One region of the Variovorax sp. GW822-FHT04A09 genome, then DNA from elsewhere that is predicted to be linked to it. Evidence: predicted binding sites of a transcription regulator. Region 1 holds the regulator's gene; the other holds the start of a gene.
What was found. The regulator sigma-54, encoded in region 1, starts transcription at its own class of promoters, with help from an activator protein. The targets are predictions, from matches to a motif close to TGGCANGNAANCTGCTTT.
Positions count from the first base shown of each region.

Region 2: a site for sigma-54 is predicted at 11,462-11,479, ahead of AC1RLW_RS24815 (ammonium transporter). Genes of this name have one in related genera too.

Region 1 covers NZ_JBXAMV010000005.1:109,259-124,420, reverse strand. The annotation lists gene AC1RLW_RS23990 (Bug family tripartite tricarboxylate transporter substrate binding protein) at 1-310, shown strand, start outside; gene AC1RLW_RS23985 (IclR family transcriptional regulator) at 314-1,054, opposite strand; gene AC1RLW_RS23980 (hydroxymethylglutaryl-CoA lyase) at 1,144-2,079, shown strand; gene AC1RLW_RS23975 (CaiB/BaiF CoA transferase family protein) at 2,072-3,262, shown strand; gene AC1RLW_RS23970 (LysR family transcriptional regulator) at 3,304-4,230, shown strand; gene AC1RLW_RS23965 (DUF2214 family protein) at 4,296-4,748, shown strand; gene AC1RLW_RS23960 (hypothetical protein) at 4,839-5,207, opposite strand; gene argS (arginine--tRNA ligase) at 5,340-7,025, shown strand; gene AC1RLW_RS23950 (SPOR domain-containing protein) at 7,040-7,804, shown strand; gene AC1RLW_RS23945 (thiol:disulfide interchange protein DsbA/DsbL) at 7,961-8,605, shown strand; gene lptA (lipopolysaccharide transport periplasmic protein LptA) at 8,728-9,447, shown strand; gene lptB (LPS export ABC transporter ATP-binding protein) at 9,444-10,238, shown strand; gene rpoN (RNA polymerase factor sigma-54) at 10,256-11,845, shown strand; gene AC1RLW_RS23925 (phospholipase D family protein) at 11,856-13,472, shown strand; gene AC1RLW_RS23920 (hypothetical protein) at 13,540-13,986, opposite strand; gene AC1RLW_RS23915 (LysE family translocator) at 14,160-14,807, opposite strand; gene AC1RLW_RS23910 (YceI family protein) at 14,833-15,162, opposite strand, start outside.
Region 2 covers NZ_JBXAMV010000005.1:305,456-320,617, forward strand. The annotation lists gene AC1RLW_RS24755 (acetyl/propionyl/methylcrotonyl-CoA carboxylase subunit alpha) at 1-1,183, shown strand, start outside; gene AC1RLW_RS24760 (SDR family NAD(P)-dependent oxidoreductase) at 1,215-2,111, shown strand; gene AC1RLW_RS24765 (acyl-CoA dehydrogenase family protein) at 2,144-3,304, shown strand; gene AC1RLW_RS24770 (acyl-CoA dehydrogenase family protein) at 3,316-4,482, shown strand; gene AC1RLW_RS24775 (slipin family protein) at 4,578-5,339, shown strand; gene AC1RLW_RS24780 (DEAD/DEAH box helicase) at 5,417-6,694, opposite strand; gene AC1RLW_RS24785 (translation initiation factor Sui1) at 6,743-7,123, shown strand; gene AC1RLW_RS24790 (DUF3820 family protein) at 7,131-7,367, shown strand; gene rbp (RNA-binding regulator) at 7,550-7,957, shown strand; gene AC1RLW_RS24800 (tripartite tricarboxylate transporter TctB family protein) at 8,276-8,764, shown strand; gene AC1RLW_RS24805 (tripartite tricarboxylate transporter permease) at 8,778-10,289, shown strand; gene AC1RLW_RS24810 (sulfite exporter TauE/SafE family protein) at 10,338-11,096, opposite strand; gene AC1RLW_RS24815 (ammonium transporter) at 11,516-12,754, shown strand; gene AC1RLW_RS24820 (hypothetical protein) at 12,775-13,077, shown strand; gene AC1RLW_RS24825 (thiamine pyrophosphate-binding protein) at 13,085-14,758, opposite strand; gene AC1RLW_RS24830 (pyridoxal phosphate-dependent aminotransferase) at 14,788-15,162, opposite strand, start outside.

The DNA.
Region 1 (15,162 bases):
CGCGGTGACGGGCGAAAAGCGCAGCCGCGCGCTGCCCGACGTGCCGACACTGAAAGAAGCGGGCATCAACGTGACGGCCGATGCCTTCTTCGGGCTGTATGGCCCGCCGGGCATGTCGCCCGAGCTGGTCGCGCGCATCGACAAGGCCGTGGCCGACGCGCTGCGCATGCCCGATGTGCAGGAAAAAATCTACGCGCTGGGCCTCGTGCCGGCACATGCGGGGCCGGCGGAACTGGCGAGCATCCAGGCGACGCACCTGAAGCGGTGGGAGCTGCCCATCAAGAACTCGGGCTTCAAGGCTGAGTCCTGAAGTTCACACCTGCCCGCTGAGCGCCTTCGCCGCCGCGCGCACGGGCTCGATGTAGCCCGCGTCGTAGCGGTGCGTCGGCATCGTCAGCGTGACCGCCGCGGCCAGGCCGCCATCCGCATGGAACACCGGCGCCGAGATGCCCGCCAGCTCGGCCGTGCGGTCGCCCACCAGCGCGCAATAGCCTTGCGCGCGGATCGCGTCGTACAGCTTGCGCTCCTTCGCGCCACGCGGCCGTTCGCCTTCAGGCCCGAAGGCGATCAGCACGCGCGCGCCCGCGCCCCGGTCGTTGGGCAGCAGGTCGCCCGCGCGCACGTGGTCGCGCACGACATGCGAGGAATCGACGCGGAACTGGCACAGCCGCACCCAGCTGTCGCCCTGGTCCTGCCGCACGTGGTACGCCGCGCTCTCGCCGGTGGCGGCGGCGAGCGTGCGCAGCACCGGCAGCACGAGGCGGTCGAGCGACTGCGACGCCGCATACAGCCCGTGCAGCCGCGCGATCTCCAGCCCCAGCGCATAGCGCCCGTCGTCCTGCCGGCGGATCAGCCGCGCATGTTCGAGCGAGGCCAGCAGGCGCAGCACCGTGCTCTTGTAGAGCTGCGTGCGCTCGGCGAACTGGGCGAGCGACAGCGCCTCGTCGCCGGGCCGGAAGGCCGACAGCAGGCTCAGCGCGCGGTCGACCGCGGCGGCGCCGCCGGGGGCGGCGTTGAGGTCGGACACCGATTCGGTCTGGGCTTTGCGGGGCATGGCGTGGCTTGACAGTCGGCGGGCTTGCCGATTTAATTCTGTTTAACAGAATATAGTTCTGCAAGATAGAACAGTCAAGAAAGCACCCGATGACCTCCCCCGACGTTCTCATCAGCGAGGTCGGTCCGCGCGACGGCCTGCAGTCCGTGAAGGCCACCATGCCCACGGCCGACAAGCTGCGCTGGATCGACGCGCTGCATGCCGCCGGCCTGCGCGAGATCGAGGTCGCTTCGTTCGTGCCCGCGAAGCTGCTGCCGCAGATGGCCGACGCCGCCGAGGTGGTGCGCCATGCCGTCACGCTGCCCGGCCTCGTGGTGATGGCGCTGGTGCCCAACCGCAAAGGCGCGCAGGCCGCGCTCGAGGCGGGCGTGCACAAGCTCACGATGCCGGTGTCGGCCAGCGTCGCGCATTCGCTGGCCAACGTGCGCAAGACGCCGACCGAGATGGTCGAGGAGGTGCGCGCCATCGCCGAGCTGCGCGGTGCCCTCGCGCCGCAGGTGAAGCTCGAAGCGGGCATCTCCACCGCCTTCGGCTGCACGCTGCAGGGCCAGGTGCCGGAAGACGACGTGATCCGCCTGGCGGTGCAGTGCGTCGAGGCCGGCGCGCAGGAGGTCGGCCTGTCGGACACCGTGGGTTATGCCAACCCCGCGCAGGTGCGCCGCCTCTTCAAGCGGCTGCGCGCCGAACTCGGCGTGCACGCGGGTGCGGCCCACATGCACAACACGCGCGGCCTGGGCATCGCCAATTGCCTGGCCGCGTGGGACGAGGGCGTGCGCACCTTCGACGCCTCGCTCGGCGGCCTTGGCGGCTGCCCGTATGCGCCGGGCGCGTCGGGCAATGCCGTCACCGAAGACCTCGTCTTCATGTTCGAGGCCATGGGTGTGCGCACCGGCATCGACATCGACAAACTCATCGCGGCGCGCGCGCCGCTCAAGGCCGGCCTGCCCGGCGAGCCGGTCTACGGCATGACGCCCGAAGCCGGCCTGCCCAAGGGCTTTGTCCAGGAAACCCTCTCTCATGTCTGAAGCCAATCCCTTGCCCTACGCGGGCGTGCGCGTCGTCGAGTTCACCCACATGGTCATGGGCCCGACCTGCGGCCTGCTGCTGGCTGACCTGGGCGCCGAGGTCATCAAGGTCGAGCCCATCGAAGGCGACAACACGCGCCGCCTGCTGGGCTCGGGCGCGGGTTTCTTCCCGACCTTCAACCGCAACAAGAAGAGCATCGCGCTCGACCTGAAGAAGCCCGAGGGCGTGGAGGCCGCGCTGCGTCTCATCGCCACCGCCGACATCGTGAGCGAGAACTTCAAGCCCGGCACGATGAAGAAGCTGGGGCTCGACTACGACACGCTGGCCAAGCTCAACCCGCGCCTCATCTACGTGAGCCACAAGGGCTTCCTGCCCGGCCCGTACGACCACCGCACCGCCCTCGACGAGGTGGTACAGATGATGGGCGGCCTGGCCTACATGACCGGCCGCGCCGGCGATCCGCTGCGCGCGGGCACCAGCGTGAACGACATCATGGGCGGCATGTTCGGCGCCATCGGCGCGATGGCCGCGCTGCGCCAGCGCGATCTCACCGGCAAGGGCTGCGAGGTGCAGTCGGCGCTGTTCGAGAACAACGTGTTCCTGGTCGCGCAGCACATGATGCAGTTCGCCGCCACGGGCAAGGCGGCCGACCCGATGCCCAGCCGCATCTCGGCCTGGGCTGTGTACGACGTGTTCACGGTGAAGGACGGCGAGCAGATCTTCCTGGCGGCCGTGAGCGACAAGCAGTGGGCCATCTTCTGCAAGGCCTTCGGCCTCGAGGAGATGCTGGCCGACCCGCGCCTGAAGACCAACAACGACCGCGTGCGCGCACGCGAGTGGATGATGCCGATCCTGCGCTCGCACCTCGCCAACCACAGCGCGGCCGAACTGAGCGCGGTGTTCGAGCAGAACGAGCTGCCCTTCGCGCCCATCACCAAGCCGCAGGAGCTGTTCGACGACCCGCACCTCAACGCCACCGGCGGCCTCGCGCCCGTGCGCATGAACGACGGCCACATGGCCAAGGTGCCGCTCGCGCCGTTCACGCTGGGCGGCGAACGCCCCGGCATCCGCCTGCAGCCGCCGCACATCGGCGAGCACAGCGAGGCGCTGCTGAAGGAGGTGGGCTACAGCGACGGCGACATCGCCGCGCTGCGGGCGCAAGGCGTCACGGCCGGCGACTGAGCCCCTGCTCCATGCGCGGCGGGCGATATAGTTCCCGCGCCATGGACCGCCTCAAGCAGCTCGAATCCTTTGTCTCGGTCGCGACCCGCGGCAGCCTCACCGCGGCGGCCAAGGCGGAAGGCGTGGCGCCCGCGATCATGGGCCGGCGCATCGACGCGCTCGAAGAGCGCCTGGGCGTCAAGCTGCTGGTGCGCACCACGCGCCGCATCGCGCTCACGCACGAAGGCAGCGCCTTTCTCGAAGACTGCCAGCGCCTGCTGACCGAGTTCGCGAACGCCGAGGCCAGCGTGAGCGCCGGCGGCGTGAAGGCCAGCGGCCACCTGCGCGTGACGGCGCCGGCCGGCTTCGGCCGCCGCCACGTCGCGCCACTGGTGCCGCGCTTTCATGCGCTGCATCCCGAGGTGACGATCTCGCTGAACCTCAGCGACCGCGTGGTCGACGTCACGGGCGAGAGCTTCGACTGCGCGGTGCGCGTGGGCGACCTGCCCGACTCGTCGCTCGTGAGCGTGCGCCTGGCCGACAACCGCCGCCGCTGCGTCGCCACGCCCGAGTTTCTGCGCCGCCACGGCGCGCCCAAACACCCGGGCGAACTGTCGCGCTTTGCCTGCCTCACGCTGTCGAGCGACGCCTCGCAGACGCGCGGCTGGGCCTTTCGCATTACCAGCGAGGAGGGCGTGCAGGAACTCATTCACCTGCGCCCCAGCGGCCCGCTCGATTGTTCCGACGGCCAGGTGCTGCACGACTGGTGCCTGGCAGGCCACGGCATCGCCTGGCGCAGCACCTGGGAGGTCGAGGCCGAGATCGACGCCGGCCTGCTCGTGCCCCTGCTCGACGACTTCGCCGCGCCGCCCAACGGCATCTATGCGGTGTTCACAGGCACCAAGCACCTGCCGCTGCGCGTGCGACTGTGGCTTGATTTCCTCAAAGCGCAGTACGGGCAGCCGGAATTCTGGGGCGGGCGGTCCTGAAATCGTGACCGGGCGGCACAATGCTTTTTGCATTTGCTTGCAACCCCCGATGAAGAAAGTTTCCGATGACCCTCGAAGCCATCCTCGCCTACCTGCATCTGTTGGCCATCCTCACGATGGTCGTGTTCATCTCCAGTGAAGCCGCGCTGTGCCGCGTGCAATGGCTCAATGCCGCCGTGGTCGAGCGGCTGGCCAAGGTCGACATGGTCTACGGCATCGCCGCGATCGCCGTGCTGGCCACGGGCATCGCGCGCACCTGGTGGGGCGTGAAGGGCACGGCCTGGTACTGGACCAACCCGCTGCTGCACGTGAAGCTCACGCTGTTCATCATCGTGGGCGTGCTGTCGATCTTTCCGACGCTGACCTACTTCCGCTGGCGCAAGACGCTGCGCGCCACGGGCAAGCTGCCGGCAGAGGCCGACATCCTGAAGACGCGCAAGCTGGTGATGATCCAGGCGCACCTGATCGCGCTGATCCCGCTGGTGGCGGTGTTCCTGGCGCGCGGCTTCGGCAAGTAATCAATACAAAGACAAAAAAGAAAAGGCCCGCATGAGCGGGCCCCTTCGGGAGTAACAAATGTCAGCGCCGCAGGGCGGCGCCGCGCCGGATCAGGCCTTGGCCGCGTCGGCTTCGCACTTCTTCATGAAGCTGTTCTTGGCGGCGCCAGCCAGGGCCTTGCCGTTCTTGTCGACCGCCTTGGCGGCGCAGGCGGGAGCGGCGGCGGCCTTGGTGCACTTCTTCATGAAGCTGTTCTTGGCAGCGCCGGCCAGGGGCTTGCCGTTCTTGTCGATGGCCTTGGCATCGCAGCTGGCGCCACCGGCGGGTGCGGCCGCAGCGGCAGGGGCTGCCGCAGGGGCGGCGGCGGCGGCAGCGGGGGCCACGACCGGGGCGGGAGCCTTGTCCTGCGCGTAGGCGCTGAACGACAGGCAGGCGCCGAGCGCGACGGTGGAGGCGACCAGGGAAAGGAGCTTCTTCATGGTGGATATGTCCTTGCAAGGTTGGGTTGTGACAGACGCCCCGCCTCGGGGCCGACCATCCTAACGGGCGACATCGCCCATCGGATGACGATCGTTAACTGGGTCCGGGTTTGCCCCCGGTAAAATTCACAGATGCTATTGGTCAAACAGGAGCTGCTCGCGGCGCTCGCGAACACGCTCGAAACCCTCTCTCCCGGCGCCGGTGCCAAAGCCGCGTTCGAGTCGCCCAAGGTGGCGGCGCACGGCGATTTCGCCAGCACCGCTGCCATGCAGCTCGCCAAGCCGCTGGGGCGCAAGCCTCGCGAACTGGCCGAGGAACTGAGCGCTGCGCTGCTCGCCACCCCCGCTTTCGGCCAATGGGTCGAGGCCATCGAGATCGCCGGCCCCGGCTTCCTCAACATCCGCCTGAAGGCTGCCGCCAAGCAGCAGATCGTGCGCGAGGTGCTGGCCGCCGGCGAAGGCTTCGGCCAGCAGCCCGCCACCGGCGAAAAGGTGCTGGTCGAGTTCGTGTCGGCCAACCCGACCGGTCCGCTGCACGTCGGCCACGGCCGCCAGGCCGCGCTGGGCGACGCCATCTGCAACCTGCAGGCCTCGCAGGGTCAGAGCGTGTGGCGCGAGTTCTATTACAACGACGCCGGCGTGCAGATCCAGACGCTGGCCAACAGCACGCAGCTGCGCGCCAAGGGCTTCAAGCCCGGCGACCCCGAGTGGCCCAGCGGCGAAAAGGCCCCGGCCTACAACGGCGACTACATCGCCGACATCGCCGAGGACTTCAAGGCGAAGAAGACCGTCAAGTCGGACGACCGCGAGTACACCGCCAGCGGGGACATCGACGACCTGGACAGCATCCGCGAGTTCGCCGTGGCCTACCTGCGCCGCGAGCAGGACCTCGATCTGCAGGCCTTCCGCGTGCGTTTCGACAACTACTACCTCGAGTCCAGCCTCTACACCAGCGGCCGCGTCGAAGCCGCCGTGGCCAAGCTCGTGGCCGCCGGCAAGACCTACGAGCAGGACGGCGCGCTGTGGCTGAAGTCGACCGACTACGGCGACGACAAAGACCGCGTGATGAAGAAGAAGGACGGCACGTACACGTACTTCGTGCCCGATGTGGCGTATCACATCGCCAAGTGGGAGCGCGGTTTCCACAAGGTCGTGAACATCCAGGGCACCGACCACCACGGCACGATCGCGCGCGTGCGCGCCGGCCTGCAGGCCGCGGGCGAAGGCATTCCCGAGGGCTACCCCGACTACGTGCTGCACACCATGGTGCGCGTCATGAAGGGCGGCGAAGAGGTCAAGATCAGCAAGCGCGCCGGCAGCTACGTCACGCTGCGCGACCTGATCGAGTGGACCAGCACCGATGCCGTGCGCTTCTTCCTGCTCAGCCGCAAGCCCGACACCGAATACACCTTCGACGTCGACCTGGCGGTCACCAAGAACAACGACAACCCCGTGTACTACGTGCAGTACGCCCACGCGCGCATCTGCTCGGTGCTCGCGGCCTGGGGCGGCGACGTGGCCGCGCTCAAGGCGGTCGACCTGTCGCCGCTGGACAGTCCGGCGGCCCAGGCGCTGATGCTGCTGCTGGCCAAGTACCCGGCCATGCTGACGGCGGCAGCGAAGGATTTCGCCCCGCACGACGTGACTTTCTACCTGCGCGAACTCGCGGCCAGCTACCACAGCTACTACGATGCCGAGCGCATCCTGGTGGACGACGAGCCGGTCAAGCTGGCGCGTCTCGCACTCGTCGCAGCGGCCGCGCAGGTGCTGCACAATGGCCTCGCGATCCTCGGCGTCAGTGCGCCGAGCAAGATGTGAATCACCCTCTGAACATGAAGAAGACAAGCAGACAACGCGGCAACATCGTCATCGGGCTGATCATCGGCCTGGTGCTCGGTCTGGGCGTCGCCCTGGGCATCGCGGTCTACGTCACCAAGGTGCCGATCCCGTTCGTCAACAAGACGCAACGCGGCGGTGCCGAGCAGGACGAAGCCGAAGCCCGCAAGAACCGCGACTGGGACCCGAACGCGCCGCTGGCCGGCAAGGCCGGCGCGCCCAAGCCGGCCGCCACGCCGCCGGCCGCCACGGCCACCGGCCCGGTGAACCCGATCACCGGCGCGCCCGCCACCGTGGCCCCCGGCACGCCGCCCGTCGCCACCGCGCCGGTCACCGCCCCGGCCCCCGTCGTGGTGGCGCCCAAGCCGGCACGCCCCGCGCCGGTGCCGGCCGAAGCCAACGCCCTGCCGCCGTCGAACGATCCGCTGGGCGACCTGGCCCGCGCCCGCGCAGGCGGCAGCACGACCACCGCGTCCGCCGCGCCGAGCCACACGGCCGCCGCGCCGTCGTCGTCGGGTGCCGATCCCTTCATGTACTTCGTGCAGGCCGGCGCCTTCCGCACCACCGACGACGCCGAGGCGCAACGCGCCAAGCTGTCGCTCATGGGCGTCGAGGCCAAGGTCACCGAGCGCGAGCAGGCCGGTCGCACGGTCTACCGCGTGCGCGCGGGCCCGTTCAACAAGAAGGACGACGCCGACCGGCTCAAGGAACGGCTCGACGGCGGCGGTCTCGAATCGGCGCTGGTGCGCGTGCAGCGCTGACCCGTCAGCGCCTTTCTTGAACAGCCTTTAAGCTCTCGCCCGCGCGGCATCCGCCGCACTCGTTTGTCAATTCCAGCGCCTCGGTCGCGCCGCCCAAGGGGAACTCCCGGCGGCGCGCCGGCTCTGTACTGCGGTACCCACAGGAGAACCTTTTCCATGAAACGTCGTGACTTTTCGCTGGCCGCCACTTCGATCGGGCTGCTTTCGCTGGCTGCCGTTCCGGCACACGCGCAGCGCGCCCCCAAGGCCGGCACCGATTTCCTCGTGCTCGACAAACGCGTGCCCGTCGATGCACCCGCCGGCAAGGTCGAGGTGGTCGAGTTCTTCTCGTACAACTGCCCGCATTGCAACGACTTCGAGCCCTCGCTCGAAGCCTGGGTCAAGGCGGCCCCGAAGGAAGTGGCCTTCCGCCGCATCCCGGTGCCCTTCGTGGGCAACGACGTCGAAGCCAAGCAGCGCCTGTACTTCACGCTCGAAGCCATGGGCAAGCTGGAGGAATACCACCCGAAGGTCTTCGCCGCCATCCACGCGCAGCGCCAGAACCTGAACGGCGACGCCAACATCCAGGCCTGGGCCGAGCGTGCCGGCCTCGACGGCGCCAAGTTCAAGGAAACCTTTGCGTCCTTCGGCGTGGCCAGCAAGGCCCGCCGCGCGGCGCAGCAGACCGAGGCCTACAAGGTCGCCGGCGTGCCGGCCCTGGCCGTGGCGGGCCGCTGGTATGTCGACGGCGAAACCGCCGGCAGCATGTCCAAGGTGCTGCAGGTCGCGACCTTCCTCATCGGCGAAGCCAAGAAGGGCTGACCGATCCGACGACCTGCTTTCTTGGTCGAATGCAAGGCCCGCTTCGGCGGGCTTTTTCATTGGCGGCGGTGGGCAATTGCCATCCCACGCATACAATGTTTCAGAGCAAGTTTCGTGCCTTTATGACATTGCCCTCCATCCCCACATTCCCCACCCTTCGTCGCCTCGGCCGCCTGGCTTTCGGTGCGCTGTTGCTGGCCGGTGCCGCCTCGGGCGTCCTGGCCGAAACCGCCGACCGCACCAAGCCGATGAACATCGAGTCCGACTCGATGCGCTACGACGACCTGAAACAGACCAGCGTGTTCACCGGCAACGTGCTGGTCACGAAGGGCACGATCATCATCCGCGGCGCGCGGCTGGACGTGCGCCAGGACGCCGAGGGCTACCAGTACGGCGTGGTCACGGCCGCGCCCGGCAAGCTGGCCTATTACAAGCAGAAGCGCAACGCCGGCGACGAGTGGATCGAGGGCGAGTCCGAAGTCATCGAGTACGACAGCCGCGCCGACAACGTCAAGTTCATCCGCCGCGCCGTCATGCGCCGGCTGATCGGCGCCACGGCCAACGACGAGAGCAGCGGCGCGCTGATCGTCTACGACCAGAGCAACGACACCTACACCGTCAACGGTTCCCTCGTGCCGCCGAACGCCGGCGTCTCGGCGGGCGGTGGCGGCCGCGTGAAGGCCATCCTCACGCCGAAGGCCACGCCGGCCCCGGCGGCGCCCGGCTCCGCACCCGCGGCCGGCGGCAAGAAGCCTGCGGCCCCGGCACCCACCCCCGCGCCCGGCGCCGGGCTGCGCCCGAGCACCACGCTGGGCGGCACCGAAGGGGAAGGGCGCAAGTGATCGAAACCGCAGGAACCCAGACCGCCGACGGCATTCCGGGCAGCCGCCTCGTGGCGCGCGGCCTCAAGAAGAGCTACGGCAGCCGCACGGTCGTGAAAGACGTCTCGCTCGATGTGCAAAAGGGCGAGGTCGTCGGACTGCTCGGCCCCAACGGCGCGGGCAAGACCACCTCGTTCTACATGATCGTCGGGCTGGTGCGCGCCGACGCCGGCGAGATCACCATCGACGGCGAGCCCATCGCCCACATGCCCATCCACCGCCGCGCGCGCATGGGCCTGAGCTACCTGCCGCAGGAGGCCTCGATCTTCCGCAAGCTCACGGTCGAGGAAAACGTGCGCGCCGTGCTCGAGCTGCAGCGCGAGCCCGACGCCAACGGCCGCATGATGCCGCTGACCAAGCAGCACACCGAAGAGCGCCTGGCCGACCTGCTGGCCGACCTGCGCGTGGACCACCTGCGCGATTCGCCCGCGCTTGCGCTGTCGGGCGGCGAGCGCCGCCGCGTTGAAATTGCACGCGCGCTGGCCACGCAGCCGCGCTTCATTCTGCTGGACGAGCCCTTCGCCGGCATCGACCCGATCGCGGTGATCGAGATCCAGCGGATCATCAGTTTCCTGAAAGAGCGCGGCATCGGCGTGCTCATCACCGACCACAACGTGCGTGAGACGCTGGGCATCTGCGATCACGCGTTCATCATCAGCGACGGGCACGTGCTGGCACAAGGCACACCCTCGGAGATCGTCGACAACGCCGAGGTACGCAGGGTGTACCTGGGCGAGCACTTCCGCATGTAAGGGAGGGTCGGGTCTCCATGAAGCAAGGGCTGTCCCTTCGCGTCTCGCAGCATCTGGCCTTGACGCCACAGCTGCAGCAGTCCATTCGCCTGCTCCAGCTCTCCACGCTCGAACTGAGCCAGGAGGTGGAGCAGATGCTGGACGAGAACCCGTTCCTCGAGCGCACCGCGGAAGAAGCGGCGCGCGAGGAGTTCGGGCTGGACACGGCCGACGCGCCGGTGCCGCGCGACGACGCGGGCGAGGGCGAGGCCGAGTTCACGCCGTCCGCCGCCAGCACGTCCTCCACGTCCAGCGACACCACCACCTCGACCCCCGACACCGACGGCCCCGCCGCCGAGATCGCCGAGCGCGAGCCCGACTGGGAAGGCGACGGCACCGTCGACATGGCGCCCGACGACAGCGAGTGGGGCAGCGATGCGCCCGCACGCCAGAACAACCTGGGCGACGACGAGCGTGCCGACGCCACCGAACTCGCGCGCAGCCAGGAGTCGCTGCAGTCCTTCCTGCATCGCCAGGCGCTGAGCCTGCGCCTCAATGAAAACGACTGCGCCGCGCTGCGCTTTTTGATCGAATCGCTCAACGACGACGGTTACCTCGAAGACTCGCTGCCCGCGCTGGCCTCGGGCCTGGCGGGCGACGACAACGACCAGTTCGACGACCTCGTGCACCACTTCCAGGTGGCGCTGGGCCTGCTGCAGAGCCTGGAGCCGGCCGGCGTCGGCGCGCGCGACCTCGGCGAATGCCTGAGCATCCAGCTGAAGGCGCTCGCCAGCGAAGACGAGACCGAGGCCGAAGCGCTCATCCGCAAGACCGCCATCGCGATCTGCAAGCAGCCGATGGAGCTGCTCGCGCGGCGTGACTTCAAGCGCCTGGCCACGCTCACGCGCACCAACGAAGAGTTGGTGCGCTCGGCGCTGCAGATCATTGCGCGCCTGGAGCCCAAGCCGGGCCGCCGCTTTGTCGACGTCGAACGCAACATCGTCATTCCCGATGTGATCGTCACCAAGACCGGGCGCGGCACCAACGTGAAGTTCCGCGTCATGCTCAACCCCGAAGTCATGCCGCGCCTGCGCGTGCACGACATCTACGCCGGCGCGCTCAAGTCGCACAAGGGCGAGGGCAGCCAGGCGCTGTCGCAGCGGCTGCAGGAGGCGCGCTGGTTCATCAAGAACATCCAGCAGCGCTTCGACACCATCCTGCGCGTGAGCAACGCCATCGTCGAGCGCCAGAAGAGCTACTTCGTGCACGGCGAGCTGGCCATGCGCCCGCTGGTGCTGCGCGAGATCGCCGACGAGCTCGGCCTGCACGAGTCGACCATCTCGCGCGTGACCACCGCCAAGTACATGGCCACGCCCTTCGGCACGGTCGAGCTGAAGTACTTCTTCGGCTCGGCGCTGGGCACCGAGACCGGTGGCAATGCGTCGAGCACCGCGGTGCGCGCGCTGATCAAGCAGTTCGTGAGTTCCGAGAGCATCAAGAAGCCGCTGTCCGACAGCCAGATCTCCGAGATGCTGAAGGAGCAGGGCATCGAGTGCGCGCGCCGCACCGTCGCCAAGTACCGCGAAGCCTTGCGCATCGCACCGGCCAACCTGCGCAAAGCCCTGTAGAAAGCCCACGATGACCCGTCGCCTGCTGTCGCGCTGGGGGCATTGGGTCTTCGCCCTCGTGGCTGCATCGCTGTTCGCCGGCTGTGCCACCTTGCCCGACGACGCACCGCGCCCGCCCACCAAGGCCATCGCCGTCTCGGCCGACACCGCGCTCGGCAAGATCGCGTTGGCCTCGCAGCCCGACCCCGACCTCAGCGGCTTTCGCCTGATGCCCGGCGGCGACTTCGCCTTCGACACGCGGCTGCAGCTGGCGCGCCGCGCGCAGCGCACGCTCGACGTGCAGTACTACCAGATCGAGAACGACGAGACCGGCCGCTACCTGCTGCGCACCCTGCGCGATGCGGCCCAGCGCGGCGTGCGCGTGCGCCTGTTGATGGACGACCTGTACACGTCCGGCGAAGACGAGCTGTTGCTCGGGCTGGCCGCCACGCCGAACGTGGAGCTGCGCCTGTTCAACCCGTTCCCGGCCGGGCGCGGCAGCCTGCTCAAGCGCTTCACCGCGTCGCTGTTCGACTTCAGCCGCGTCAACCGCCGCATGCACAACAAGCTCTTCATCGCCGACGGCGCGATGGCGGTGGCGGGCGGGCGCAACATCGGCAACCAGTACTTCCGCCGCACCACCGGCCCGAACTTCATCGACCTCGACACCTTCGTCACGGGCGCGTTGATTCCGCGCCTGGGCGTGCTGTTCGACCAGTACTGGAACAGCCCGCACGTGCGCCCGATCGGCGCGGTCGTGCACACCGACCTGCCGCGCGAAGAGCTGCAGCGCCGCTTCGACGCCGCCACCGGCCCCGACACCACGCCGCCGCCGCCCAGGCCTGCGCCCAACGACCTGCTCGGCTACAGCCCCGTGGCCGACGACCTCGACGCCGGCAAGCTCGGCCTGATCTGGACCACCGCCGAGGCTTATGCCGATTCACCCGACCGCGTGATCGGCAAGACCGCGTCGTATGGCGGCGTGCCGCTGCTCGACGTGGACAGCGTGCGCTACAACGTGGTCGAGCAGATGCGCCGCGCGCGCAGCGAGGTGACGCTGGTCTCGCCCTACCTGATCCCGGGCGCGTCGGGGCTGGAGGTGATGCGTGAGATCCGCGGACGCAACGTGAAGATCAGCGTGGTCACCAACTCGCTCGCCGCCACCGACGAACCGCTCGTGCACACCGCCTACCGCCGCTACCGCGCCGACATGCTGGCGCTGGGCGCCGAGCTGCACGAGCTGAGTTCCGCGCGCACGCGGCGCAGCGTGCGCCTCGGCCTGTTCGGCACGTCGGTGGGCCGGCTGCACGCCAAGTCGGCGGTGATCGACCAGCGCATCCTCTTCGTCGGCTCGATGAATTTCGATCCGCGCTCCGAGATTCACAACACCGAGATCGGCCTGTTCATCCGCAGCCCCGAGATGGCGCAGCAGACCCTGAAGCTGCTCGATGTGCTCAAGCAGCAGGGCGCCTACCGGCTGCGCTTTGCCGAAGGCGCCGATGCGGGCGCCACCGGCTCGCGGCGCATCGAATGGGTCAGCGAGGAAGGCGGCAAGACCACTGTGCTGCACGAAGAACCCGACTCGGGCTTCTGGGACCGCACCATGCTCGAGCTGCTGGCGCCGCTCACGCCCGAGAGCTTGCTGTAGCGCAGCGGTGCTTCGCGAAAGGCTTTGCAAGCATGGCGCTGCCGCAGATGGTCGCTGGCGGCGAGCCTCAACGCGGGAGCGGTGGCTTTTCGGGAGTCGCGCAGGTCATTTGAGACTTCGGGACACGAAATCTCGTCTCGACCGTATCGAACCAGGCCATGTAAGAGCGCACGGAGTGTTCGTCGATCTCAAGAATCTCATCGCAGAATGAAAAGCCGGGCCCAATGATCGGGTTGCTGCTCGCAGTGATCACGGCGCAGATGCGATTGCCCTGAATCTTGTAGCGCATTGCCGCGGTGTAGGGCTCCTTGCTTTCAGGAAAAGCCCCACAAAAGGAGCTTGTGCCGTCGACGTATTCGTCATACCCATGGCACGTTTTTCCACCGTCATCGGAGTTGCACCACACGCCCTGCAGGGCCCGGTTCAGATCTTCGTCCCGTAGCGTCGCGGAAGAGGACTGTGTTGCAACAACCGTGAGAGCGGCGGCGATCAGGAGTTGGTGGACGAATGGCATGCGATGGGCTTGATGACGAAGCTGGACCTGGAAGCGGGACCATAGCCGTTGCCGATTGAAAACAACCCGGCTGCCGCGCACATCCCCTCAAGAAATCCAGACCGCGTGAAGAAAGACGCGGCTTCCCCCGGGCGCATTGCCCGGAGCCGGCATCGCCGGTCGAACCTGATCGATCAGGTGCCGCGCACCGCCGACCACACCAGCCGCAGGCCCAGCAGGCCCATCACGCCGCCGGCCGCACGGTCGATCCAGGTCTTGTAGCGCAGGTAGGCCGCGCGCGGCGCGGCCGAGGACAGCGCCAGCGCGACGATCGCGTACCAGCCCGTCTCGATGCAGAAGATCACGGCCGGCACCGCGAGCGCCAGCACCAGCGGCACCTCGCGCGGCAGGAAGGCCGCGAAGATGCTCGCGTACACCACCGCCGTCTTCGGGTTGCTGACCTGCGTGGCCAGGCCGAGCAGGAAGGTGCGTCCGCTGCGGCCCTGGCTGCGGGGCGAGGCGTCCGTGTCGGGCGTGATCGCGAGCGGCTGGCGCGCGCCGCGCCAGATGCGAAAGCCCAGGTAGATCAGGTACGCGCCGCCGAAGGCCTTGATCGCGAGGTACAGCCCCGGCACCGCGAGGAACGCCGCCTGCAGCCCGGCCAGCGCCGCGATGGAGAACGCCAGCCCGCCGGCGCCCATGCCCAGCGCCGCCGCGAGCCCGTCGCTGCGCGAGGCCACGGCCGTGCGCGCCACCATCACGAAGCTCGGGCCGGGGCTCATCGCGCCCACGGCCATGGCGCCGGCAATGCCGAGCAGGGACATGAGATGGGCGTCGGTCATGGGGTGGCTCCGGTGGGGAATGGGTTCATTGCACGTTCACGGCTTCGACCTGCACCAGCAGCTTCACCTTGTTCTCGAAGCCGAAGTTCAGGCCCCAGGTGATGCCCCAGTCGCTGCGCTGCACGGTGGCCTCGAAGTCGCCGCCACAGACCTGGCGGTTGATCAGCGGGTTCAGGTAGCAGTTGAAGCGCACGGCCTTCAGCGTCACCGGCTTGGTCTGGCCCATGAGCGTGAGCGTGCCGGGCACGTCGGTCACCTTGTCGCCGCTGAAGTCGATGCGCTCGGCCACGAAGCGGCCGGTGGGGAATTCGGCGACGTTGAAGAAGTCCTTGCTCTGCACGTGGCGGTTGAGCAG
Region 2 (15,162 bases), 200 kb from region 1:
CATGGGCGCCACCGCCGTGGCCGCCGCGAAGGCCATCGCCTACGAAGGCGCGGGCACGCTCGAGTTTTTGCTCGACGCGCAGGGCCAGTACTGGTTCATGGAAATGAACACGCGGCTGCAGGTGGAGCATCCGGTGACCGAAGCGGTGACGGGGCTGGACCTCGTCGAGCTGCAGCTGCGCGTGGCCGCCGGCGAGCCGCTGCCGCTCACGCAGGAGGACGTGCGCATCACGGGCCATGCGATCGAAGTGCGCCTGTGTGCCGAAGACCCGCAGCAGGGCTTCCTGCCGCAAAGCGGCACGCTGAGCGCATGGCGCACGTCACCGGCTCTGCGCACCGAACACGCGCTGCGCGACGGCGCCGAGGTGCCGCCCTTCTACGACTCGATGATCGCCAAGCTCATCGCGTCGGGCCGCACGCGCGACGAAGCGCGGCAGCGGCTTCTCGCGGGCCTGCGCGACACGGTGGCGCTCGGCCTGCCGACCAACCAGGCATTGCTGCAGCGCGCGCTCGCGCACCCCGTGTTCGCAGGCGGCGGTGCGACCACCGCCTTCATCGGCGACCACCTCGACGCGCTGCTCGCCGCCGACGCGGCGGCCGACACACGCGCCGCCCTGCTCGCGGCCCTGCTGCTGCAGACCGGCGCGCGCGGCTGGCCCTCGCCGCTGGCGCACACGCTGCCCAACGCCTTGCGCTTTGCGCTCGACGGGGCGGTGCACACGGCGCGCGTGACACCACGCGGCGCGGCGCATTTCGAGGTCGTGCTGGACGACGCCGCGCCGGCCACGCTCGCGCTGCTGGCACTGCCGGACGACGGCCCGGTGCGCTTCGCCTGCAACGGCGTCGCCGCGCAGGCATGGGTCGTGCGGCGCGGCGAACGCACGGACCTCCACTTCGACGGCCGCGCCCACCGCCTCGACGACCTCACGCACGTGGCCGTTCCGCGCGCCGACGCGGGCGGCGGCGACGGCCTGCTGCGCGCGTCGATGAACGGCCGCGTGGTCGCGCTGCTCGCCGCCGAAGGCGACACCGTCTCGGCAGGCCAGCCACTGGTCACGCTCGAGGCCATGAAGATGGAACACGTGCATTGCGCACCGCGCGCGGGCCGCGTCGCGGCGCTGCATGTGGCCGTAGGCACGCAGGTGGCCGCGCGCCACATCGTGGCCGAGATCGCCGAGGCCTGAAGGCCCCTCCCCTTTTTCGAGAACCTGTCGAATGAACGCATCCCACTACCGCTCCGTCTTCGCGCCCGGCCTGTTCGCCGGGCAATGCATCGTCGTCACCGGCGGCGGCTCGGGCATCGGCCGCTGCACCGCGCACGAACTGGCCTCGCTCGGCGCCCACGTGGTGCTGGTGGGCCGCAAGCCCGAGAAGCTCGACGCGGTGCGCGCCGAGATCGAAGCCGCCGGCGGCCAGGCCAGCACGCAGGCCTTCGACATCCGCCAGGAAGACGCCGTGCGCGAGGCCGTGAAGGCCATCGTCGCGGCACACGGGCGCATCGATGGGTTGGTCAACAACGCAGGCGGCCAGTACATCACGCCGCTGGCCGCCATCTCGGCCAAGGGCTGGGAGGCGGTGATCCACACCAACCTCACGGGCGGCTTCCTGGTGGCGCGCGAGTGCTACCTGCAGAGCATGCAGGCGCACGGCGGCGCCATCGTCAACATCGTGGCCGACATCTGGGGGTCGATGCCCAACATGGGCCACAGCGGCGCCGCGCGCGCCGGCATGGTGAGCTTCACCGAGACCGCCGCCGCCGAATGGGCCGTGAGCGGCGTGCGCGTGAACGCCGTGGCGCCGGGCTACATCGCCTCCAGCGGCATGGACCATTACCCGCCCGAGGCCGGCGACATGCTGCGCGCCATGCGCCGCACCGTGCCGGCCGGCCGCTTCGGCAACGAGGCCGAGACCTCCGCCGCCATCGCCTTCCTGCTGGGCCCGGCCGCCGCCTTCATCAGCGGCACCGTGCTGCGCGTGGACGGCGCGCGCCCGCAGGCGCGCATGGGCTGGCCGATGGAACTGCCCGACGCGCAGGCGCAGCAGCGCCCCGCGGTGCGGCCCTACGACGGCTTTCACCTCGCGCAGACACCGCGCGTGTTCCAGGACAAGTAACGAGCGAACGAACGAACGAACGGAGACCAGTGATGCAGTACACCCATGAACACCTCGAGATGCAGAACACCCTGCGCCGGTTCATCGACGAGGAGATCAACCCCCACGTCGACGAATGGGAAGAGGCCGAGATCTTCCCCGCGCACGAGGTCTTCAAGAAGCTCGGCAACCTCGGCCTGCTGGGCCTGAACAAGCCCGAGGCCTTCGGCGGCGCCGGGCTCGACTACTCGTTCGCGATGGCTTTCGCCGAAGGGCTGGGCCACATCAGCTGCGGCGGCGTGCCGATGGCCATCGGCGTGCAGACCGACATGTGCACGCCCGCGCTCGCGCGCTTCGGCAGCGACGAGTTGCGCCGCGAGTTCCTGGTGCCCGCCATCGCCGGTGACACGGTCGGCTGCATCGGCGTGAGCGAGCCCGGCGCGGGCAGCGACGTGGCGGGCCTGAAGACCTATGCGAAGAAGGACGGCGACGACTACCTCATCACCGGCCAGAAGATGTGGATCACCAACAGCCTGCAGGCCGACTGGATGTGCATGCTGGTCAACACCAGCGAGGGCCCGGTGCACCGCAACAAGTCGCTCGTGATGGTGCCGATGAACCTGCCCGGCATCGAGAAGGCCAAGAAGATCCGCAAGATCGGCATGGACTCGAGCGACACCGGCCTCATCTACTTCGACAACGTGCGCGTGCCGCAGCGCTACCGCATCGGCGAAGAGGGCCAGGGCTTCGTCTACCAGATGCAGCAGTTCCAGGAGGAGCGCCTGTGGTGCGCGGCCAGTTCGCTCGCACCGATGGACGACTGCATCACGCAGACCATCGAGTGGGCGCAGCAGCGCCAGATGTTCGGCGCCACGCTGGCCGACCAGCAGTGGGTGCAGTTCAAGCTGGCCGAACTGAAGACCGAGGTGGAGGCGCTGCGCGCCCTCACCTACCGCGCCTGCGACCTGCACGTGAAGGGTGAGGACGTGCTCGAACTCGCGTCGATGGCCAAGCTCAAGACCGGCCGCCTCACGCGCCAGGTGGCCGACACCTGCCTGCAGTTCTGGGGCGGCATGGGCTTCACGCTGGAGAACCGCGTCTCGCGCCTGTACCGCGACGGCCGCCTGGGCTCCATCGGCGGCGGCGCCGACGAGGTGATGCTCGGCATCCTCGCCAAGACCATGGGCATCGCCAAGCGCCCGCCGCGCGGCTGATCGGGCACGCCATGGACGCGGAACTGGAGGCCGACCGTGCGGCGCTCGCCGACACGGTGCGCCGCTTCGCCCAGGCCGAGATCGCACCGAACGTGCAGGCCTGGGACGAGGCCGGCGAATTCCCGCGCGCGCTGTACGCCCGCGCGGCCGAGCTGGGCCTGCTGGGCCTGGGCTACCCGGAAGCACTCGGCGGCACGCCCGCCTCGTATGCGCTCAAGCTGCCGGCCTGGGTCGCGCTCGCGCGCCACGGCCAGAGCGGCGGCGTGCTCGCGAGTCTGTTCTCGCACAACATCGGCCTGCCGCCCGTGGTGCTGCATGCGAGCGACGATGTGCGCCGCGAGGTCGTGCCCGCGGTGCTGCGCGGTGAAAAGATCGCCGCGCTTGCGATCACCGAACCCGGCGGCGGCTCCGACGTGGCCGCGGTGCGCACGACAGCCAAGCGCGACGGCGACCACTACGTGCTGAACGGAGAGAAGACCTTCATCACCTCGGGCATGCGCGCCGACTGGATCACCGTGGCCGTGCGCACCGGCGAAGGCCGCAGCACGGGCGGGCTCTCGATGCTGCTCGTGCCGGGCGACGCGCCCGGCCTTTCGCGCATGCGGCTCGCGAAGATGGGCTGGTTGTGCTCCGACACCGCGACGCTGCACTTCGACAACGTGCGCGTGCCCGCGCGCTACCTGCTCGGCGAAGAAGGTGGCGGGTTCCGCATGGTCATGGGCAACTTCAACGGCGAGCGCGTCGGGCTCGCGGCCGGCGCGCTGGGCTTCGCGCAGGCCTGCCTGGACGAGGCGCTGGCCTGGTCGCGCGAGCGCAAGACCTTCGGCGCCGCGCTCATCGAGCACCAGGCCGTGCGCCACAAGCTGGTCGACATGCAGATGCGCATCGCCTCGACCGAGGCCTGGCTCGAGGCCGTGTCCGCCGAGGGTGACGCGCACGAGGCGGCGGGCCGCGTCAATGCGCCCGAGTGGGTGGCGCAGGTCTGCCTGCTCAAGAACCACGCCACGCAGACCATGCAGTTCTGCGCCGACCAGGCGGTGCAGATCCTCGGCGGCATGGGCTTCATGCGCGGCACCGTGAGCGAGCGCGTCTACCGCGAGGTCAAGGTGATGATGATCGGCGGCGGGGCCGAGGAGCTCATGAAGGAGCTGGCGGCGCGCCAGCTCGGGTGGGTGTAGCGGCGGCGCCGACCTTTCTTCCGGCCCGGCCGGAACGCCGCTGCGCAGCGGGTGTCCAACCGTTCAGCACCTTTGCTGAGTCGCGGGAGATCACCATGCTCTCTTTCACTTATGGCATCGGCGCCGTCGTTCTGGTCCTGCTGGCGGCGTTGCTCTTTTCGGCGATATGGATCTTCCGGGAGTACGAGCGCGGCATCGTGTTCACCCTGGGGCGCTTCTCGAAGGTGGCAGGGCCGGGGCTGGTGTTCGTGATCCCGGCCATCCAGCAGGTGGTGCGCGTCGACCTGCGCACCGTGGTGCTCGAAGTGCCGACGCAGGATGTGATCTCGCGCGACAACGTGTCGGTGAAGGTCAGCGCGGTCGTCTACTTCCGCATCGTCGATGCGGCCAAGGCCATCATCGAGGTCAAGGACTTCTTCAACGCGACCAGCCAGCTGGCCCAGACCACGCTGCGCTCGGTGCTCGGCAAGCACCAGCTGGACGACATGCTGGCCGAGCGCGAGAAGCTCAACCTGGATGTACGCGAATCGCTGGACGTGCAGACGGCGTCATGGGGCATCAAGGTGTCGAACGTCGAGATCAAGCAGATCGACCTCACCGAATCCATGATCCGCGCCATCGCACGGCAGGCCGAGGCGGAACGCGAACGGCGCGCCAAGGTGATTCATGCCGAAGGCGAGCTGCAGGCGTCCGAGAAGCTGTTCCAGGCCGCGCGCGTGCTGGCGCAGGAGCCGCAGGCCATCCAGCTGCGCTACCTGGAGACGCTCACGGTGATCGGCTCGGACAAGAACACGACCATCGTGTTTCCGCTGCCGGTGGACCTGATGGCGAGCTTTCTCGGCAAGCAGCACACGTAACGCGCAACGCACGAAAGCGGGAAACCGTTCGAAGCACCCGCCGGCCTCCTTGCATGCCGACTGACGCCTGACGCGCGTCAGTCCGCGTCTTCCCCACCGCCCGCCTGTGCGGCCAGCGCCGCCGCCGCGCGCAGCTTGTCCTTCTTGCTCGGCCGCGCGCCCTTGATCCCGCCGTTGCCCGAGGTGTCGACCACCACCGGCGCCGCCTCGGTCGGCTCGAAGCCCGCGATGCGCTCGCGCGGCACGCGCTGGCCCTGGCGCTTCTCGATGAGGCGGAAGTGCGCCTCGGTGGCCGGGCTCACGAAGCTGATCGCCAGCCCGCTCGCGCCCGCGCGGCCGGTGCGGCCGATGCGGTGGATGTAGTCGGTGGGCGAACGCGGCAGGTCGTAGTTGATGACCACGGGCAGCTGCGCGATGTCCAGGCCGCGCGCCGCCAGGTCGGTCGCGATCACCACGTCCCACCGGCTCTGCTTGAACTGCGCCAGGATGTCGCGGCGCGTGCCCTGCGCGATGTCGCCGTGGAAGGGCACGGCGTAGATGCCGTTGCGGTACAGCTTCTCGGCCACGGTCTGCGCGGCGTGTTGCGTGGCGACGAACACCAGCACGCGGTCCCAGGTGCCTTCGTTGTCCTTCAGCAGCTGGCGCAGCAGCTGGGTGCGGCGGGCAGCGTCGACCTCGATGGCGCGCTGCACGATGTCGGGGCGGGTGCCGGGCTCGCCCTGCACGTCGACCAGGGCCGGGTCGTGCAGCATGTCGTCGGCCAGCGCCTGGATGGCGATCGGGAAGGTGGCCGAGAAGAGCAGGTTCTGGCGCCGTGCCGGCAGCAACGCCAGGATGCGCTGCAGCTCCTCGGCAAAGCCCAGGTCGAACAGGCGGTCGGCCTCGTCGAGCACGAGCGTCGACACGGCGTCGAGCGCGAGCGCGTTGTGTTCGACCAGGTCGAGCAGCCGGCCGGGCGTGGCGACCACGATGTCGGCGCCGCCGCGCAGCCGCATCATCTGCGGGTTGATCGAGACGCCGCCGACCGCGACGACGATCTTCAGGCGCTCGGGCAGGTGCCGTGCGAAGTCTTCCAGCGTCTCGCCCACTTGGGCCGCGAGTTCGCGCGTGGGCACGAGCACCAGCGCGCGCAGCCGGCGCGACGCTGACGAGGCGGGCTCGGCGGCCAGGCGCTGCAGCAGCGGCAGGGAAAATGCGGCCGTCTTGCCGGAGCCGGTCTGTGCCGAGCCCCGCAGGTCGCGGCCCTGCAAAATGGCAGGGATGGCCGCCGCCTGGATGGCGGTCGGCGCGGCAAAGCCGCTCGCGGCGGCCGCTTGCGCGAGCGCGGGGGTCAGGCCCAGGGTATCGAATGGCATGGAACGGGCACCGGGAAAAAAAGAGAGATCGAAAGAAAGACGGATCGAATGGGAACGATGAAGAACAGCCGCACCGGCAGCACGCTGGTGTACTCCACCGAGGCGGGCGGGCGCATGTGCCCCGACTGCGGCGCCCCGATGGCGCAATGCCGCTGCAAGGAACTCGCGAAGGCCCGCACGGCGGCCACGGACGGCATTGTCCGCGTATCGCACGAGACCAAGGGCCGAAAGGGCAAGGGCGTGACCGTGGTCAAGGGCCTGCCGCTCGACGCGGCGGCGCTGGCGGCCGTGGGCAAGCAGCTGAAAGCGGCCTGCGGCACGGGCGGCACGGTGAAGGACGGCACCGTGGAGATCCAGGGCGATCACCGCGAGGTGGTCATCGCCGCCCTCGTGAAGCAGGGCCACACGGTCAAGCGCGCAGGCGGCTGAAGCACGCATGAACCCCGAAGACCTGCAGCGCCTGGTGACGCTCGAAATGCCTTTTGGCAAGCACAAGGGCACGCTGATTGCCGATTTGCCCGGAAATTACCTGACCTGGTTTGCGCGCGAGGGTTTTCCCGCGGGAGAAATTGGCCGGCTGCTCGCTTTGATGCATGAAATAGACCACAACGGCCTGTCCGACCTCCTGAAACCGTTGCGAAACCGCCCGTCGGGTCGGAATGTTTCTCGATAACACAAGATTTCCCCCCTTTTTTCGGAAATCGGGCCGGATAATCCGGCTCACGTGTCTGCGAGCTTCGGCTCCCGTGCACGTAATTTGGTGATCGGTCAGTTTCGCGCCACAGCGCATTAGTTTGTTGTGATTCTGGGACTCCATCGCTTTGTGTTTTTTTGGTTTGAATTAGGAGTCCCTCCATGGGCAAGAAACTTTACGTGGGCAACCTCGCCTACTCCGTGCGTGACAACGACCTGGAACAGGCTTTCGGCGAGTTCGGCTCGATCGTCAGCGCCAAGGTCATGATGGAACGTGACACCGGCCGTTCGAAGGGCTTCGGCTTCGTCGAAATGGGCACGGACGCTGAAGCACTCGCAGCTGTCGAAGGCATGAACGGCGCATCGCTGCAGGGCCGCGCCCTGACGGTGAACGAAGCCCGTCCGATGGAAGCACGTCCCCCCCGCACCGGCGGTGGTGGCGGCTACGGCGGTGGTGGCGGCGGCGGCTACGGTGGTGGTGGCGGCGGCGGTTACGGCGGCGGCGGTGGCGGCCGTAGCGGTGGCGGCGGTGGTTACGGCGGCGGCGGCGGTGGCCGCGGCGGCTACTAAGCCCTCCCCCACACACTCATGAGCGCCTCGGCGCTCTGAATGAATGAAAAGCTCCTTCGGGAGCTTTTTTCGTTTCCGGCCCCAATCCCCCACACAACCCGCCCTCACTCCCCGCCCCTTCGTGGAACACCGCGGAACCGGCTTCGCCGGGCCGTTGGTGTTGCCCCCGGAAGGGGGTTGGCGCAGCGACACGAAGTGCGCGAAGCCTGGGGGAGAGCCCGTACTTTCCCTGTAAGCATTTGTCCGTACCGCGCTGGTCAGCCGACGGTCAGCCGCTGGCGACGACCCTCGTCCCTTCGAAAACAGAGGGTCGAGACAATGCAAATCAAGAGACAGGCGGACTTCTTCTCAGGAGTCATGTTCGCCGCCGTCGGTGGCGCGTTCGCCATCGGCGCCACCACCTACACCATCGGCGACGGCGCCCGCATGGGGCCGGGGTACTTCCCGCTGATGCTGGGCATCCTGCTGGCGCTGCTGGGCGCGCTGATCATGTTCCAGGCCATGGTGGTCGAGAGCGCCGACGGCGACAAGATCGGCAAATGGGCCTGGAAGCCGCTGGCCTTCGTGCTCGGCGCCAACCTGGCCTTCGGCGTGCTGCTGGGCGGCCTGCCCAGCGTCGGGCTGCCGGCGATGGGCATGATCATCGCGATCTACGCGCTGACCATCATTTCGAGCATGGCGGGCGAGCACTTCAAGCTGCGCGACGTGCTGGTGCTGGCGACCATCCTGGCAGCCGGCAGCTATGTGGCCTTCATCTGGGCGCTCAAGCTGCAGATCCAGGTCTGGCCCACGTTCATTTCGGGTTGAGGAGCACACCGCCATGGAACTGTTCCACAACCTGGCGACCGGCTTCGGCGTCGCCTTCACTTTCACCAACCTGCTGTACTGCCTGGTCGGCTGCATCCTGGGCACGCTGATCGGCGTGCTGCCAGGCATCGGCCCGGTCGCGACCATCGCGATGCTGCTGCCCGCCACCTACGCGCTGCCGCCCGTGTCGGCGCTGATCATGCTGGCCGGCATCTACTACGGCGCCCAGTACGGCGGCTCGACCACCGCCATCCTGGTGAACCTGCCCGGGGAGTCGTCCTCGGTGGTCACCTGCATCGACGGCTACCAGATGGCAAGGCAGGGCCGCGCAGGCCCTGCGCTGGCCGCGGCCGGCCTGGGCTCGTTCTTCGCGGGCTGCGTCGGCACGTTGATTCTTGCGGCCTTCGCGCCGCCGCTGACCGAGCTGGCCTTCAAGTTCGGCCCGGCCGAGTACTTCTCGCTGATGGTGCTGGGCCTGATTGGCGCGGTGGTGCTGGCCTCGGGTTCGCTGCTCAAGGCGGTGGCGATGATCGTGCTGGGCCTGCTGCTGGGCATCGTGGGCACCGACGTGAATTCGGGCGTCGCGCGCTTCAGCTTCGACATTCCCGAGCTCACCGACGGCATCGGCTTCGTGGTGATCGCCATGGGCGTGTTCGGCTACGGCGAAATCATCGGCAACCTCTCGCAGCCCGACGACGAGCGCGAGGTGTTCACGCACAAGGTCAAGGGCCTGTGGCCCACCAAGGACGACTTCAAGCGCATGACACCCGCCGTGCTGCGCGGCACGGCGCTGGGCTCGGCCCTGGGCATCCTGCCCGGCGGCGGCGCGCTGCTGGCGGCCTTTGCGGCCTACGCGCTGGAGAAGAAGATCAAGATGCGCCCGGGCGAAGTGCCCTTCGGCAAGGGCAACATCCGCGGCGTGGCGGCTCCCGAGTCGGCCAACAACGCCGGCGCGCAGACCTCCTTCATTCCGCTCTTGACGCTGGGCATTCCGCCCAACGCGGTGATGGCGCTGATGGTGGGCGCGATGACGATCCACAACATCCAGCCGGGCCCGCAGGTCATGACCAGCAACCCGGAACTCTTCTGGGGCCTGATCGCCTCGATGTGGATCGGCAACGCGATGCTGATCATCCTGAACCTGCCGCTGATCGGCATGTGGATCAAGCTGCTGACGGTGCCCTACAAGTTCCTGTTCCCCGCCATCGTGCTGTTCTGCGCGATCGGCGTGTACTCGACCAACAACAACACCTTCGACGTGTGGATGGTGGCGATCTTCGGCTTCATCGGCTACCTGTTCCTGAAGCTGCGCACCGAGCCGGCCCCGCTGTTGCTGGGCTTCATCCTCGGGCCGATGATGGAAGAGAACCTGCGGCGCGCGCTGCTCCTGTCGCGCGGTGCGTGGAGCGTGTTCGTCACGCGGCCGCTGTCGGCGGGCCTGCTGATCGCCGCGGCGCTGCTGCTGGCCATCGTGCTGCTGCCGGCGATCAAGGCGAAACGCGAAGAGGCGTTTGTCGAGGACTGACCTCGGTGCCCTCAAAGAAAAGCCCCTGGCCGGACGCCAGGGGCTTTTTTATTTCAGGAACGCGTCGTAAGCCGTCTTCAGGATCAGCGCACTCACCACCACGATGAACACGATCCGCACGAAGCCCGCCCCATGCTTCAGCGCCACGCGCGTACCGACCAGGCTGCCGGCCACGTTGGCCACGGCCATCACCAGCCCGTAGTGCCACCAGACGTGCCCCTTGGCGGCCAGCAGGATCAGCGCGGCGGCGTTGGTCAGCGTGTTGATGACCTTGGCCGAGGCCGAGGCGTTGAGGAAGTCGTAGCCCATCCAGCGCACGAACAGGAACACCAGGAAGCTGCCCGTGCCCGGCCCGAAGAAGCCGTCGTAGAAACCGATGGTCAGGCCGATGGTGCTGGCCGCCAGCGTCTCGGCGCGGCCGCTGAAGCGCGGTGCGTGCAGCCGGCCCATGTCCTTGCGTGCCAGCGTGTAGACCAGCACGCCCAGCAGGATGACCGGCAGCGCCCGGCGCAGGAAGTCGCCCGGGAAGACCGTGACGGTCCAGGCGCCGAGCATCGAGCCGCCGAAACCCAGCAGCGCGGCCGGCCACATCGCGCTCCAGCGCATCTGCACCCGCTGGCTGAACTGGGCCGCCGAGGCCGCCGTGCCCCAGATGGACGCGCTCTTGTTGGTGCCCAGCAGCGTGGCCGGCGGCGCGCCCGGAAACACCGCAAAAAGGGCCGGCACCAGAATCAACCCGCCGCCGCCCACGATCGCATCGATAAAACCCGCGAGCAGTGAGGCGCCCGTGACCACCAGCATTTCCATGCGGGCGATTGTCTCACCGGAATCGCTATCGAAACGATAGCTGTGGTGGCCGGTACCGGCTGGCCAAGAGGCCTGTTTGGCTTGGAGGAAAGGGCCTGCATTCGCGCTGCGAACAGGCAAAAAAAAGCGCCGACCAGCGGCGCTTTTCAAATATCAGACAGGCATCTCGTACGGAGCCTTTGAAGAATGTTCTTGTTGATCGATCGGAAGCTTGTCTCCTCGGACCCTCGGCAGTACGAGCAGGGCCCGTCGCGAGTGCGCAGATTGTGCAAGCGCGCACCCGCCCGGTGCATTAGGAATTACCCGCTTCGTGTTACTTCGACCCTCCGGTTGGGAAACCAAAGTGTTTCAGTCAGTTAACAAGATGGCATGACTCGTGCACACAGGCCTCTTGTCCACCACTCCAAGAAGAAACGGTCATGGCCCTGCTGGCACCCCAAGCCTCCCTGAACGCGGCCGACACCGCCTGGATGATGACCTCGACCGCGCTGGTGCTGCTGATGACGCTGCCCGGCATCGCGCTCTTCTATGCCGGCATGGTGCGGCGCAAGAACGTGCTGGCCACCATGGCCGGGGTGGTGGCGATCGCCGCGGTGGTCTCGCTGACCTGGTTCGCGCTCGGCTACTCGCTGGCCTTCACGCCCGGCTGGCCCTGGCTGGGCAAGCTCTCGCGCATCGGCTTCTCGGGCTTCGAGTACCTGAAGGAGGCCGGCCAGGTGGCCGTGAGCCACGTGGCGCCGAACGTGCCGGAGTCGGTCTACGCCATGTTCCAGCTGAGCTTCGCGATCATCACCACCGCGCTGGTGCTCGGCGCCTTTGTCGAGCGCATGCGCTTCTCGGCGCTGCTGTGGTTCGCGCTGCTGTGGAGCCTGCTCGTGTACGCACCGGTCGCGCACTGGGTGTGGGAGCCGGGCGGCTGGCTCGCGCAGATGGGCGCGCTCGACTTCGCGGGCGGCTCGGTGGTGCACGTCAACGCGGGCATCGCGGGGCTGGTGTGCGCCTATGCGCTCGGGCCGCGCCGGGGCTACGGGCGCGAGGCCTTCGAGCCCTACAGCCTGGCGCTCACCATGACCGGCGCGGGCCTGCTGTGGGTGGGCTGGTTCGGCTTCAATGCCGGCTCGGCGGTGGCGGCCGACGGGCGCGCGGGCCTGGCGATGCTGGTGACGCACATCGCGGCGGCGGCCGGCGCCATGAGCTGGATGGTCGGCGAATGGATCGTGCGCCGCAGCCCCTCGCTGCTGGGCCTGTGCTCCGGCCTCGTGGCCGGGCTGGTGGCGATCACGCCGGCGGCCGGCTTCGTCACGCCGCTGTCGGCGCTGGCCATCGGCGCCATCGCCGGGCTGGCCTGCTACTGGGGCGCCACGGGCCTGAAGCACCTGCTCGGTGCGGACGACTCGCTCGACGTGTTCGGCGTGCACGGCATCGGCGGCATCGTGGGCGCGCTGCTCACGGGCGTGTTCGCCGACCCGCGCATCTCGGGCGCGACGGGCAATGTGCTGACACAGGCGATCGCGGTCGGCAGTGTGGCGATTTACAGCGCGGCGGGCACGGCGATCGTCTTGTTCCTCGTGCATGTGCTGGTCGGATTGCGCGTCGACCCCGAGAGCGAACTCGTGGGCCTCGATCTTGCTCAACACAAGGAACACCTGGGAGCCTGATTAAAAGACGGAGACCCGCCATGCCATCCATGTCCGAAAGCGAACGCATCGCGCTTGCAGCACGCCTTCACGTGGCACTGCGGCGAAAGCACGGACGCGTGACCGACACCGAATGGATGGCCACCAATGCCGAGTACGCCGCCGAGATCGTGCGCATGACGCGCCAGCACGCCGCCGAAACGAAGGACGACGAACTCGACCAGCTCGCCACGCGGCTGGAGCAGGCCATGGAGCCGCTGGCCCGCGCCGCGCGCTTGGCGGCGCGCCAGCCCGACGGCCTGCCGCCCACACCGTCGCCGCGCTACGTCGGCGGCCTGCGCTGACGGCGCCTCAGTTCGCGGCCAGTGCCGCCTTGCGGATCGACGCCAGCGTGCTCGCGGGCGTGATCGCCTCCGGGTCCAGCAGGCAATGCAGGATCGCCGGCTTGCCGCTGGCACGCGCACGCGCGAGTGCGGGGCCGAACTCTTCCGTCGTGGTCACGCGTTCGCCGTGGCCGCCGAACACCTCGGCGTAGCCGCGGAAGTCGGGGTTCTTCAGCTGCGTGGCGCTGATGCGGCCGGGGTAGTGCTTTTCCTGGTGCATGCGGATCGTGCCGTACATGCCGTTGTCCAGCAGCACCACGAGGATCGGCAGACCGTACTGCACGGCAGTGGCGAACTCCTGGCCGTGCATCATGAAATCGCCGTCGCCCGCGAACACGACCACCTCGCGTTCGGGCCACAGCCGCTTGGCACCGACGCCGGCGGGCAGGCCGTAGCCCATCGAGCCGCTGGTCGGCGCAAGCTGGCTCGCGAACGCGCGGAACGGCCAGAAGCGATGCACCCAGGTCGCGAAGTTGCCCGCGCCGTTGCAGAAGATGGTGTCGGCCGGCAGCACCTCGCGCAGGTGCTGCATGACCTCGCCCATCTGCAGCGGGCCGGGAATGCGGACTGCGGCCGGGTCGCTCCAGCGCAGAAAGTCTTCGCGCGCGGTCTTCGTCTCGGCCTGCCACACGGGCTGTGACGCCGGACGCAACGCGGACACCGCTTCGGCGAACGCCTGCGGCGTGGCGTGAATGCCCTGTGTCGGGCGATAGAGCTTGCCGAGCTCGTCGGCATCGGCGTGCACGTGCACCAGCGCCTGCTTCGGCTGCGGGATCGCGAACAGCTCATAGCCCTGCGACGGCACTTCCGACAGACGCCCGCCCACCAGCAGCACGAGGTCCGCATCGCGGATGCGCGCCAGCATGCGCGGGTTGGCGCCGAGCCCCAGGTCGCCCGCATAGCAGGGGTGCTCGGCGGACATCAGCATCTGGCGGCGGAACGAGCAGTACACGGGCAGCGAATACGCCTCGGCGAACTGCGCGAACTGCTGCGTCGCGGCTTCCGACCAGCGGCTGCCACCCAGGATGACGACCGGCCGCTGCGCCTGCGACAGGCGCTGCTGCAGCTCGGCGATCTGCGCCGCGCCCGGATGCGTTTCGGTGACGGCATACGGCAGCGCATCGGCCACCACGGCGGCTTCGGTCAGCATGTCTTCGGGCAGTGCGATCACCACCGGACCGGGCCGGCCCGAGGTCGCGACATGGAAAGCGCGCGACACCAGCTCGGGCACGCGCGCCGGGTCGTCGATCTGCACGACCCACTTGGCCATCGTGCCGAAGACCGCGCCGTAGTCCAGCTCCTGGAAGGCCTCGCGGCCCATCGCGTCGCGCGCGACCTGGCCGACGAACAGCAGCAGCGGCGTCGAGTCCTGGTGCGCGATGTGCACGCCCGCCGCCGCGTTGGTGGCGCCAGGGCCGCGCGTGACGAAGCAGATGCCGGGCTGTCCCGTGAGCTTGCCCTGCGCCTCGGCCATCATCGTCGCGCCGCCTTCCTGCCGGCACACCGTCACGTCGATCGATGCGTCGTGCAGCGCGTCGAGCACGGCCAGGAAGCTTTCGCCGGGCACGCAGAAAAGCTGCCGGACGCCGTGGGTGATGAGCTGGTCGACCAGGATCTGGCCGCCGGTGCGGGAGGAAGTCATGAGGGTTCCAGTGGAATGAAGAGGAGAGATCAGGAGAGCGCGGCGCAGGCGGCGGCGATGCGCGCGCACGCCTCTTCGAGTTGCGCCATCGACGTCGCATACGAGATGCGGAAATACGGTGCGAGCCCGAAGACGCTGCCCGGCACCACCGCCACCTCGAAATCCTGCAGCAGGTAGCGGCAGAAGTCGCTGTCGGTCTGCAGCAGCGCGCCGCTGCGGGTGCGCTTGCCGAGCACGCCGGCGCAGCTTGCGAAGGTGTAGAAGGCGCCCTCGGGCACGCGGCAATGCAGGCCTGGCGTGCGGTTGAGCGCGGCCACGACAAAGTCGCGGCGCTGTTGAAAGGATGCGCAGCGCTCGGCCACGATGCCCTGCGGGCCGGTGAGCGCCTCGATCGCGGCGGCCTG